DNA from 2 places in the Dactylosporangium sp. NPDC049742 genome. Region 1 is predicted to be linked to the other one. Evidence: riboswitches for the same ligand, from Rfam matches in the RefSeq annotation. Region 1 holds a riboswitch; the other holds the start of a gene.

Evidence for each region. A riboswitch is a leader RNA that binds a small molecule or an ion and turns the genes downstream of it on or off. The one in region 1 is predicted to bind cobalamin.
Region 2: linked by a shared signal. The riboswitch ahead of cobN (cobaltochelatase subunit CobN) and the one ahead of AB0J72_RS14140 (VWA domain-containing protein) in region 1 are both predicted to bind cobalamin.

Annotation. Positions count from the first base shown of each region.
Region 1 covers NZ_JBFANF010000009.1:24,633-30,580, reverse strand. Annotated here, with positions in the region: gene AB0J72_RS14170 (hypothetical protein) at 1-203, opposite strand, end outside; gene AB0J72_RS14165 (hypothetical protein) at 200-649, opposite strand; gene AB0J72_RS14160 (copper resistance protein CopC) at 737-1,483, shown strand; gene AB0J72_RS14155 (hypothetical protein) at 1,508-1,888, opposite strand; gene AB0J72_RS14150 (hypothetical protein) at 1,902-2,687, opposite strand; gene AB0J72_RS14145 (hypothetical protein) at 2,762-3,598, opposite strand; cobalamin riboswitch at 3,661-3,854, shown strand; gene AB0J72_RS14140 (VWA domain-containing protein) at 3,893-5,948, shown strand, end outside.
Region 2 covers NZ_JBFANF010000101.1:1,615-7,562, forward strand. Annotated here, with positions in the region: gene cobN (cobaltochelatase subunit CobN) at 1-2,169, opposite strand, end outside; cobalamin riboswitch at 2,209-2,431, opposite strand; gene AB0J72_RS55415 (precorrin-3B synthase) at 2,517-3,656, shown strand; gene AB0J72_RS55420 (precorrin-8X methylmutase) at 3,761-4,390, shown strand; gene AB0J72_RS55425 (precorrin-2 C(20)-methyltransferase) at 4,387-5,895, shown strand.

The DNA.
Region 1 (5,948 bases):
GGGATGACGGCGGGCACCGGGACGGTCCGGACGGGGCGGCCGGCGGCGGGGTCGAGCCGCGGGGCGCGCCACGCGACGCCGAGCACCACGAACGACACGATCAGCGCGGCGGCGGCACCGACGAGCAGCTGGCCCAGCGTGAGCGGCAGGTCCTGGCGGCCGCCGACACCGTGGGCCAGGGCCGGCGCGAGGTCCGTGTTCAACGGACCACGAGCTGGAAGAGCACCAGGTGCGACGCGTGCGTCTCCACCTCGAACAGCCCGGTCCGGTCGACCCGCAGCTCGAGCGACGCGGGCGCCCCGGCCGGCAGCGTCAGGCTCTTGTCGTAGCCGTGGACGTGCAGCTCGTCGGCGACGTCGGAGGTGACGGTGATCCGCACCAGGTTGCCCTTGGTGACCTCGACCCGGCCGGTCGGCGGCGTCACCTTCTTCTTCGCGACGGTGACGACGATCTCCTTGTCGAAGGTCGCGATTGGCGACGGCGGTGCCGAGGAGGTTCCCGCGGTCGGTGACGGCGCGTCGGTACCGGCGGCGGCGGCCGTCGCGGTCGTGGTGGACGGCGCCGGCGCAGGTGTTGCAGGGTCGGCGGAGCACCCCGTGAGGGCCAGGACGAGTGCGGCGGCGAGGACGGTGGCACGAGCTGCAGGCACGAAAAGGCTCCCGAGGTGACGGGGGGTTTGTCAGGGCTGTGAATTTAGCGTCTTGTCGCTCATGGGGGAACCCGGCATCATGTGCCGATGCGATCGGTCCGTGTCGGTGCGTCGAAGATCGCGGTGCTGGCGCTCGTCGCCGTGCTCGGCGTCGTGCTGCCCGCACATCCTGCCTCAGCCCACGGCCAGCTGGCCATGTCCGACCCGGTGCAGGACAGCACCGTCGACAAGCCGCGCGCCGAGGTGGCGCTGTACTTCACCGAGCAGCCGGCCTCGTTCGCCTGGTTCACGGTCACCGCGCCGTCCGGGCTGCGGGTCGAGGGCGGCTGGCGGACCGGGGAGCCGAAGCGCCTGGACAAGCCCGTCCAGGAGTACTTCATGGTCGACGGGAAGTTCGAGCCCAGGTCGTACAACACCGGCTTCCCGGCACTCGTCCCGGTGTCGCACTGGCCTGAGCAGGGCCTCTACACGGCCGCCTACCAGACGGTCGCCTCCGACGGGGAGGCCGTGAAGGGGCAGCTGCGGTTCACCTACAGCGGCCCGGTGACGCCGGCGCCGGCGGGCTGGACCGCGCCGACCGCCGGCCCGTCCGAGGCGCTGACCCGGGCGCTCAACAAGGAGGGCGCCCCACCGGCGACGGTCGGGCCGACCCAGGGCCCGCAGCAGGCACAGCCGCCGGTGTCGGCGCCGGCGCCGGTGAAGACGCCGTTCGTGCTCACCGACTGGCTGATCCCGGCGCTGCTCATCGTGGGCGTCGGCCTCATGATCGGGCTCGCCGCCCGGCGCGCGCCGGTGCAGCCGGAGAAGAAACGCCGCAAGGCCGCCCTCCGCTGAGGAGGACGGCCGCGACGGCACCGGTCAGCCGGTGGTGGTCCCGCAGGTCGCCTGGATCTGCGCGGTGAGCCGCTCGGCGAAGGCCGGGTCGGCGACGACCCGCTGCTGGTACTGCTCGACCTGCGCGTCGGCCAGCCCCGTGTACAGGGGTTTGCTGGCGTACGCGGCGGCCATCGCCGCCGGGTCCGTGTAGACCCGCGACTGGACCGAGCACAGGTGCGCCGCGGTCGTGTCCAGGAAGATCGTCTCCATCCGTTCGGGTGTCAACGACGCGCTGGCGGACGGTCCGGCCGCCGACGGTGCGGAGATCTTCGCCGGGGTCTTCGAGCCCTCGTCGCCGCAGCCCGCCAGGCCGGCGGTGACCGCGAGGGCGGCGATGGTGAGCAGCACACGCGAGCGGATCATGTCAGCGTCCTCCTCAGACGACGACCAGCGTGAGGTCGTTGGTGTCGGTGATGCCGCCGTACGTCTGCTTGACCGTCAGCTTGTAGGTGCCCACCGCCACGTTCGTGGCGTCGAACTTCACGGCGGCGAAGTCGTCGGTGCCGACGGCCAGCGCCGCGGCCTGGTTGGGCTGGGTGTACGCGCGCTCCTGCGGGTAGCTCACGACCAGGCCGGTCGGGCCGCCGGAGACGGTGATGCGCAGGTCGTCGACGCCGCCCTTGCGCGCCTGGAACACCAGCTGCGACCAGACCGGGGTCTTCTTCGGCACCGTCACCGTCGACGTCTTCTGGGTGACGGCGTCCCCGGTGACCGACACGACCGGCAGGGTCGCGACCTGCGATCCGGTGCGCTTCGTGCCGGTGCAGGTGGTCGCGCCGTCGGCCTTCTCGGTGTACGAGTAGTTCAGCGTCACCGGGTTCAGCGACACGAGCTTGTTCGTGGCGACGCTGATGTTGAACGCGATGTAGTCCACGCGCCCGGCCGCGAGCGAGTCACCCTTCGACAGTGACGAGTAGCTCTGCGTGTTCGACGGGTACGTGATGGTGAGACCCGGCCCCGATGCGGTGACCCGCACGTCGCAGACGTCGCCGGCGGCGCCCCACAGGGTGCCCACCCAGCCCGACTGCCCCGGCAGCATCGGCGCGAGCAGCGGCACCACCAGGCCCAGGTCCGGGGTCGCGGCGCTGGCCGGCGCCGCGGCGGGAAGGATGGCGGCCGCGCCGGCGGCGCAAGCTAGGGCGATCGAGGCTGAACGGCGCATCGGAGAGGTCCTTCTCTGTTGATGATGGCTGCCTGTGACGAATTCCAGATCGGCCGGGCCGGCGGCCGGTTGAGCTAGCCGGTGAGCGCTATCCAGGTGTCGTACTGGTGCACCGCGATTCCCTCGAACGCGGCGTAGCGCTGCGCGGCCCGGTCGACGTCGCTGAGCGTGGCCCGCATGGCGCTGTCCGTGCCGCCGTGGAACGTGCAGTACGCGCAGTCACCGAGCGCCTGCGTCTCCGCGCCCAGCCGGGCCGGTTTCGCCGCCTTCCCGGCCCGCCGCAGCAGGTCGTCGGCGACGCCGAGCATCGAGTTGCCGCCGGTCGCGGTGTTGCGGTAGCTCATCACCGTGACGCCGTCGACCCGGGCGAGCACGGCGTCGGCCAGGTTCTCCCCGCCGGCCTGGACCGTCGGCAGCCAGAAGGGCACGTCGAGCTCGACCGGCGGGCCGATCAGCGCCAGCTGGTCCAGCAGCCGCAGCAGCTGCGGTACGAGCGCCGCCTGCCGCTCCTCCCAGGCCGGCAGCAGGTAGGGCTCGACGTCGACGTGCAGCCCCCGGAACAGGCCGGACGCCGCGGCGGCCCGCGCCCAGGCGAGCGCGGTCGCGTGGTCGGTCGTCCAGGCCGGCTCGCCGCCGAGCGCGTCGAGGACGATCCCGGCGTCGTCGCACAGCGCACGCAACCGGGTCAGCTCCGTCACGTCGGCGCGCGGGTCGTAGTACGCGAAGATGGTCGTCACCGAGCGTGCCTTCGCCCAGTCGACGACGGCCTCCGGCTTCTCCCGCTCCCACAGCCACATGGCCCGGGTGCCCGGCGGCGCCACGCTCGTCTCCGGCGCCAGGGGTGGCAGGCGCGGCCGTACCGACGCGATGAGCAGACCCATGGTCAGCACGACGCACAGGACGGCGTGCACGACGCTCCTCCACATGTCATCTGTTCGGCCGGTCGTGCCCGGCCCGAAGGATTTGGGTCACGTTGACGTCACTGGGAGCCGTGGGACACGATGAACCCCGAGCGGTCATAGGGAGGAACCCAGTGCGAATCTGGGACGGTCCCGCCACTGTGACCGGGGAGCCACCCTCCAGCGCAAGGGCCACGGCCGCAAGCCGGAAGGTCGGGGGATGGCGGCGATCCGGGAGTCAGGAGACTCCAGCCGCTCGTGCTCCATGACCCAGCGGGCGCGGACCCGCTCGAGGAGGATGTGCCCGTGACGTCGCCGTATCCGTTCTCGGCCGTGGTCGGCCTGCCCGACCTGCGCCTGGCCCTGCTGCTCACCGCCGTGTCCCCGGCGATCGGCGGGGTGCTCGTCCGGGGTGAGAAGGGCACCGCCAAGTCGACCGTCGTGCGTGGCGTCGCCGCGCTGCTGCCGGAGGTCGACGTCGTCGCCGGCTGCCGCTTCGCCTGCGACCCCTTGGCCGCCGACCCTTCGTGCCCCGACGGCCCGCACACCGCCGGCACGCCCGCCGCCCGGCGCCGCTCCGCGCTGGTCGAGCTGCCCGTCGGCGCCACCGAGGACCGGGTCGTCGGCACCCTCGACCTGCAGCGGGCCCTCGGCGAGGGCGTGAAGGCCTACGAGCCCGGCCTGCTCGCCGCCGCACACCGGGGCGTTCTCTACGTCGACGAGGTCAACCTGCTGCCCGACCACCTCGTCGACCTGCTCCTCGACGCCGCCGCGATGGGCCGCGCCCACGTCGAGCGCGACGGGGTCTCCGTCAAGCACGCCGCCCGCTTCCTGCTCGTCGGCACCATGAACCCGGAGGAGGGCGAGCCGCGGCCGCAGCTCGTCGACCGGTTCGGCCTGGTCGTCGGCGTGGCCGCGCCCGCCACGGTCGAGCCGCGGGCCGAGGTGGTGCGGCGGCGGCTGCAGTACGAGAACGACCCCGCCGGGTTCGCCGCCCGCTACGTCGAGCAGGACGCGGCCCTGGCGGGCAGGATCGCCGCCGCCAGGCAGATCCTGCCCCGGGTCACGCTGCCGGACGCGCAGCTGGACCGGATCGCGCGGATCTGCATCGCGTACCGGGTCGACGGCCTGCGCGCCGACATCGTCGTGGCCCGCACGGCGGTCGCCGTCGCCGCCTGGCACGGCCGGACCGTCGTGACGAAGGACGACCTGCGGGACGCGGCCCGGCTCGCGCTGCCGCACCGGCGCCGCCGCGACCCCCTGGACCCGCCGGGCGCGGACCAGGAGCGCCTGGAGGAGATCCTCGACCAGGAGCTCGGCGGCCCGGACGACGCTTCCGACGACGGCGGCTCCGACACCGACGGCCCTGACGGCGGCCCTGACAGCGGCGGCCCCGATGGTGGCGGCCCGGACGGCGGCGGACCTGACGACGGCGGCGCTGACGGCAGTGGCCCGCCCCCGCCGAGCGCTTCTACCGACTCATCCGACATTTCCGGTTCGCCGGGTCCGGCCGGCGAGCCGGGTGGCCGCCCGACCCCCGAACAAACGTCGGTCGATACGTCGGGCGTCGACGGGGATGCCGGCCCCGCCACGGGCCCGGCCGGGGACCTCGCGTTCGCGCAGGCCCCGTACAAGACGCGGCTCTTGAAGATCGGTGGGAGGGCCAACCGGCAGCAGGGCTCCCACGCCGGCCGGCGCTCACCCGCGCACGGCCGGCACGGCCGCGTCGTGCGGTCCCGGCAGCCCAGCGGCAAGCTCGTCAGCCTGCACCTGCCCGACACCGTGCGCGCCGCCGCGCTGCGCGGGTCCCGCCGCGTCCACGCCCGCGACCTGCGCGAGGCGGTCAAGGTGGGCCGGGAGGCCAACCTTGTGCTGTTCGTCGTCGACGCGTCCGGGTCGATGGCGGCCCGGCAGCGGATGACCGTCGTGAAGACGGCCGTGCTGTCGCTGCTGCGCGACGCGTACCAGCGCCGGGACAAGGTCGGCATGATCACCTTCCGCGGCGCGGAGGCCACCACGGTCCTCGAGCCGACCGCCAGCCACGAGGTCGGCGTGCTGCGCCTCGCCGAGCTGCGCACCGGCGGCCGGACCCCCCTCGCGGCGGGACTGCGCCAGGCCGCCCGCACGCTGCACGGCGAGAAGCGCCGCGACGCCCGCCGCCGCCCGCTGCTCGTCGTCGTCACCGACGGCCGCGCGACCAGCGGCCCCGACCCGATGACCGTCGCGCCCGCGCTCGCCGGCATCCCCGCGGTCGTCGTCGACTGCGAGTCCGGCCCCGTGCGGCTCGGCCTCGCCGGCCGCCTCGCCCGGGCCCTGTCCGCCGACTGCCTGCCGCTGTCGGCACTGTCCACCGCCACGATCC
Region 2 (5,948 bases), on a different contig from region 1:
CCAGCCCCGTGACTCCATCTCCGCCACCAGGGCGCGGGCCTGCGACTCGGCCTCGTCGACCGACACGCGCGCGGTCGAGCCCTCGGTCAGGCCGAGGGCCTCGCGCAGGCCGGGCAGCGCGACCGCGCCGCCCCACAGCTGCCGGGCCCGCAGCATGGCGAGGACCAGGTCGACCCGCGCCTCGCCGGTCGGCGCGACGCCGAGGACGTGCAGCCCGTCGCGGATCTGGACGTCCTTGATCTCGCAGAGCCAGCCGTCGATGTGCAGGATCAGCTCGTCGAACCCGTCGTCACCGGGCCGGTCGGCCAGGCCCAGGTCGTGGTCGAGCCGCGCCGCCTGCAGCAGCGTCCAGATCTGCCCGCGGATCGCCGGCAGCTTCGCGGGGTCGAGGGCCGCGATCGTCGAGTGCTCGTCCAGGAGCTGCTCGAGGCGGGCGATGTCACCGTACGACTCGGCGCGCGCCATCGGCGGGATCAGGTGGTCGACCAGGGTGGCATGCGCCCGCCGCTTCGCCTGGGTGCCCTCACCTGGGTCGTTGACCAGGAACGGGTAGATCAGCGGCAGGTTGCCGAGGGCCGCGTCGGCGCCGCACGAGGCGGACATCCCGACCGTCTTGCCCGGCAGCCACTCGAGGTTGCCGTGCTTGCCGACGTGCACGACCGCGTGCGCGCCGAACTCGTCGGCGAGCCACCGGTACGCGGCCAGGTAATGGTGGCTCGGCGGCAGGTCGGGGTCGTGGTAGATCGCGACGGGGTTCTCCCCGAAGCCGCGCGGCGGCTGCACCATCACCACGACGTTGCCCTCGCGCAGCGCGGCGAGGACGATCTCGCCGCCGGGGTCGCGGGACGTGTCGACGAACAGCTCGCCGGGCGCCGGCCCCCAGTGCCGCTCCATCCCCTCCCGCAGGTCGGCCGGGAGCGTGTCGAACCAGCTCCGGTACCGGGCGGCGGAGATCCGGATCGGGTTGCCGCGCAGCTGGTCCTCGGTGAGCCAGTTCACGTCCTGCCCGCCGGCGGCGATGAGCGTGTGCATCAGCGCGTCGCCGTCCTTCGGGAAGCCGTCGGCGCCGACGTACCCCTGCGCGTGCATCGCCTCGAGCAGCCGCACGACGCTCGCGGGCGTGTCCAGGCCGACCGCGTTGCCGATCCGCGCGTGCTTCGTCGGGTACGCGCTGAGCATCAGCACGATCTTGCGGTCCTCGGGCCGCAGGTGCCGCAGCCGGGCGTGCGCGACCGCGGTCCCGGCGACCCGGCCGGCCCGCTCCCGGTCGGCGACGTAGACGGTGAGCCCGTCGGCGTCGATCTCCTTGAACGAGAACGGCACCGTGATGATCCGCCCGTCGAACTCCGGGATCGCGACCTGCGTCGCGGTGTCCAGCGGCGACAGCCCATCATCGTTGGCGTCCCAGGTGTCGCGGGAGCTCGTGAGGCACAGCCCCTGCAGGATCGGCACGTCGAGCGCGGCCAGGGCGCCGACGTCCCACGCCCCGTCCTCGCCGCCGGCCTGCGCGTCGGCGGGCCGGGTGCCGCCCGCGGCGAGGACCGTGACGACCAGCGCGTCCGCCTGCCGCAGCGTGTCGAGCAGCTCCGCCGGGGCGGCCCGCAGCGACGAGGCGAACACCGGCAGCGGCCGGCCGCCCGCGTCCTCGACGGCCTCGCAGAGCGTCTCCACGAACGCGGTGTTTCCCGCCAGGTGGTGCGCCCGGTAGTAGATGATCCCGACGGTCGGGCCGTCAGCCGTGGACTCCCGGTCCAGCACGCCCCACGCGGGGGTCTGCACCGGCGGCGCGAACCCGTGGCCGGTCAGCAGGACCGTGTCGGAGAGGAAGTTGTGCAGCTCGGCGAGGTTGGCGGGGCCGCCCTCGGTGAAGTAGGCGTGGGCCTCCGCGGCGACGCCGGCGGGCACCGTCGAGTGGCGCATCAGCTCCGCGTCGGGCAGCGACTCACCGCCGAGCAGCACCACCGGCGCCGGCAGGCGCAGCAGCGTGTCGAACCCCTCCTGCCAGTCGCGGTAGCCGCCCAGGAACCGCACCACGACCAGGTCGGCGCCGTCGGCCAGGGCCGGCAGCTCCGCCACGGTGAGGCGGGACGGGTTGGCCAGCCGGAACGCCGCGCCGCTCGCACGGGCGCTGAGCAGGTCGGTGTCGGACGTCGACAGCAGCAGGATCACGCCGGGGTCCTCCCTCGGGGTCCGCGCCCCAAGTCGGTCGGGAAAGGTTCCGGCGGCGGAGAGTCTCCTGGCTCCCGGATCGGCGCTCGCCTCCGGCCTTCCCGGGCTCGCACCCGGTGGCCGTCGTCTCCGGCCTCCGGGGCGCTGGGCCCGGTGGCCGTCGTCGGAGGTCCACTCCCCGGTCACAGTGGCGGGACCGTGCCGGATTCACACCGGCTTCCTCCACACGTCGCCGTACAGCACCGCCAACTCTGCCGGTCACGGCTTCCTTGAGTCAAGCTCGCCCGACCCACCTTGGGGTCGGCTTCCTTGGGTCGGGCGGGGTGCTGCGCAGTAGTATCCGGCGCGTGCAGGCTGCCAGTGGACGCGACGCTCCGGACCGGTGCCCGGGTGCCGTGCAGGTCCACGCGGCGGCCGACGGTGGCCTGGCCCGCGTCCGGCTGCCCGGCGGGCGGCTGCCCGTCCCCGCCCTCGCGGTCCTCCGCACCGCCGCCGCGGACCTCGGCGACCCCGCCCTGGAGCTCACCTCGCGCGGAAACGTGCAGATCAGAGGGCTGCGGCCGGACGCGTCGCCGGAGCTGGCGGCCAGGCTCACCACCGCGGGGCTGCTGCCGTCGGACACCCACGAGCGGGTCCGCAACATCATCGCCAGCCCGCTCAGCGGCCGCGACGGCCTCGGCGAGCTGGACGTGCGGCCGGTGGTGGCCGCGTTCGACGCCGGGCTGTGCGCCGACCCCGCGCTGGCGGCGCTGCCCGGCCGGTTCCTGGTGACCGTCGACGACGGGCGCGGCGACGTGTCCCCGCTCGGCGGCGACGTCGGCCTGCACGGCGACCGCCTCCTCCTCGCCGGGCTGCCCACCGCGGGCCGGGCCGGGGAGAACCCCGCTGAGCTGCTGCTCCGGGCGTCCCGGGCGTTCCTGGACGAGCGCGCGGCGCAGGGCGGCACCGCGTGGCGGCTGGCCGAGCTGGCCGACGGCCCGGCCCGGGTCGCGGATCGCCTGGGGTTCGCCCTCGGTACAGCCGTCGACCAGTTCGCAGGCTCGCCCGGGCCGGCGGTCGGACGGACCCCGCAGGTCGGGGGACTGGTGGCGCTGACGGTGGTCGTACCACTCGGGCTGCTGACACCGGAGCAGTCGGCGGCGCTCGTCGCGGCGGCGCCGGGGGAGATCATCGTCACGCCGTGGCGGACCGTCGTCGTGCCCGACGTGCCGGTCGAAGAAGCTGGACGTCTCGAGTCACTGCTGACGACCGCCGGCCTCGGCACCGACCCCGCGACGCCGTGGGCCGGGGTCACGGCGTGCGCCGGCCGGCCCGGCTGCGCGAAGGCCCTCGCCGACGTGCGCGCCGACGCCCGCGCGGCCGTCCTCGGCGGTCTCGACCATGCGTTGCCGGTGCACTGGGTCGGCTGCGAACGGCGCTGCGGCGCACCGAAGGGAAGGCACGTGGAGATGCTCGCGACCGCCGACGGCTACCGGGTGCTGTCATGACGGCTCAGGAGTCCGTCGCAGACGGCGCCGTCCAGGGCGGCGCCTCCGGTGCCGTCGCGGGCGGCGCCTCCGGTTTCGTCACGGACGGTGGCTTTGGGTCCGTCATGGACGGTGGCTTCGACTACGTCAAGGACGGCGCGGAGATCTACCGGCGGTCGTTCGCGACGATCCGCGCCGAGGCCGACCTGTCCGCGCTGCCCGCCGACGTCGCCCAGGTCACCGTCCGCATGATCCACGCGTGCGGCATGGTCGACCTCGCCGGTGACGTCGGGTACAGCGCGGACGTCGTGCGCCTCGCCCGCGCCGCCCTGCGCGACGGCGCCCCGATCCTGTGCGACGCGGAGATGGTCGCCTCCGGCGTGACCCGCGCCAGGCTGCCCCGCGACAACGAGGTCCTGTGCACGCTGCGCGACCCGCGGGTCCCGGCGCTCGCCCACGAGCTGGGCACCACCCGCAGCGCCGCCGCCCTCGACCTGTGGGGCCCGCGGCTCGACGGCGCGGTCGTCGCCATCGGCAACGCGCCGACGGCGCTGTTCCGGCTCCTGGAGATGATCGCGGCCGGCGCGCCCCGGCCCGCGGCCGTGCTGGGCATCCCCGTCGGGTTCATCGGCGCGGCCGAGTCGAAGGTCGCGCTCGCGGCGTCGGACCTGCCGCACCTGGTCGTGCACGGCCGCCGGGGCGGCAGCGCGATGACGGCCGCCGCCGTCAACGCCATCGCGGACGAGAAGGAATGACCACAGTGGACACCGGTCGGTTGTACGGCGTAGGACTCGGCCCCGGCGACCCGGAGCTCGTGACGGTGAAGGCGGCCCGGCTCATCGCCGCGGCACCCGTCGTCGCGTTCCACAGCGCCCGCCACGGGCGCAGCATCGCCCGGTCGATCGCCGCGCCGTACCTGCGCGACGGCCAGATCGAAGAGGCGCTCGTCTACCCGGTCACCACCGAGGAGGTCCGCGACTACCGGGCCCTCATCGAGGAGCACTACGACGCGTGGGCGGCCCGGCTCGCCGCGCACCTCGACGCCGGCCGTGACGTGGTCGTGCTCTGCGAGGGCGACCCGTTCTTCTACGGCTCGTACATGCACATGCACAAGCGGCTGTCGCACGCCTATGCGACGGAGGTCGTGCCGGGCGTCACCTCGGTCTCGGGCGCGTCCGCGGTGCTCGGCCGCCCCCTCGTCGAGCGCGACGAGGTGCTCACCGTGCTGCCCGGCACGCTGCCCGTCGAGGACCTGGCCGCGCGGCTCGCCAGTACCGACTCCGCCGCCGTCATGAAGCTCGGCCGCACGTTCGGGGCCGTCCGGGACGCCCTGGAGCGCGCCGGCCGCCTCGACGACGCCTGGTACGTCGAGCGCGCCACCACCGCCAACGAGCGCGTCGCCCCTCTGTCCACTGTGGACCCGGCCGAGGTGCCGTACTTCTCCCTCGCCCTGCTGCCGAGCCGCATGCACGAGGAGACGGCGTCGGCGCTGCGGTCCACGCCGCCCGCGGTCGCCGCCGGCGAGGTCGTCGTCGTCGGGCTCGGCCCGGCCGGCCGGGACTGGCTCACCCCCGAGGCCCTGGCCGCGGTCGAGGCCGCCTCCGACCTCGTCGGATACGCCCCGTACCTGGCCCGGATCCCGGCCAACCCCCGCCAGCGCCGGCACGCCTCCGACAACAAGGTCGAGTCGGAGCGCGCCGAGTTCGCCCTGTCCCTCGCGAAGGACGGCCACCGCGTCGCCGTCGTGTCGTCCGGCGATCCGGGCGTGTTCGCGATGGCGGCCGCGGTACTGGAGATCGCCGCCGAGCCCCGCTGGAAGGACGTCCCGGTGCGCGTCCTGCCCGGCCTGACCGCCGCCCAGGCGGTGGCGAGCCGCGCGGGCGCCCCCCTCGGCCACGACTTCTGCGTGCTGTCACTGTCCGACCGCCTGAAGCCGTGGGACGTCATCGCCGCCCGCCTCGAGGCCGCGGCCGGCGCCGACCTCGTCATCGCCATCTACAACCCGGGCTCGAAGAGCCGCACCTGGCAGGTCGAGGCCGCCCGCGACCTGCTGCTGCGCCACCGCTCCCCGGAAACCCCGGTCGTCCTGGGCCGCGACGTCGGCGGCCCGCAGGAGCGCGTCCGCGTGGTGCGCCTCGCCGACCTGGACCCGTCCGAAGTGGACATGCGAACCCTGCTCATCGTCGGCTCGTCCCAGACCCGCACCCTGACCCGCGGCGACGGCGCCCCCGTCGTCTTCACCCCCCGCCGCTACCCCTGACCCCGCCCGGGGTTCCGACGCTTCCGACCTGCACGCGCTTCTGTCTTTCTTGA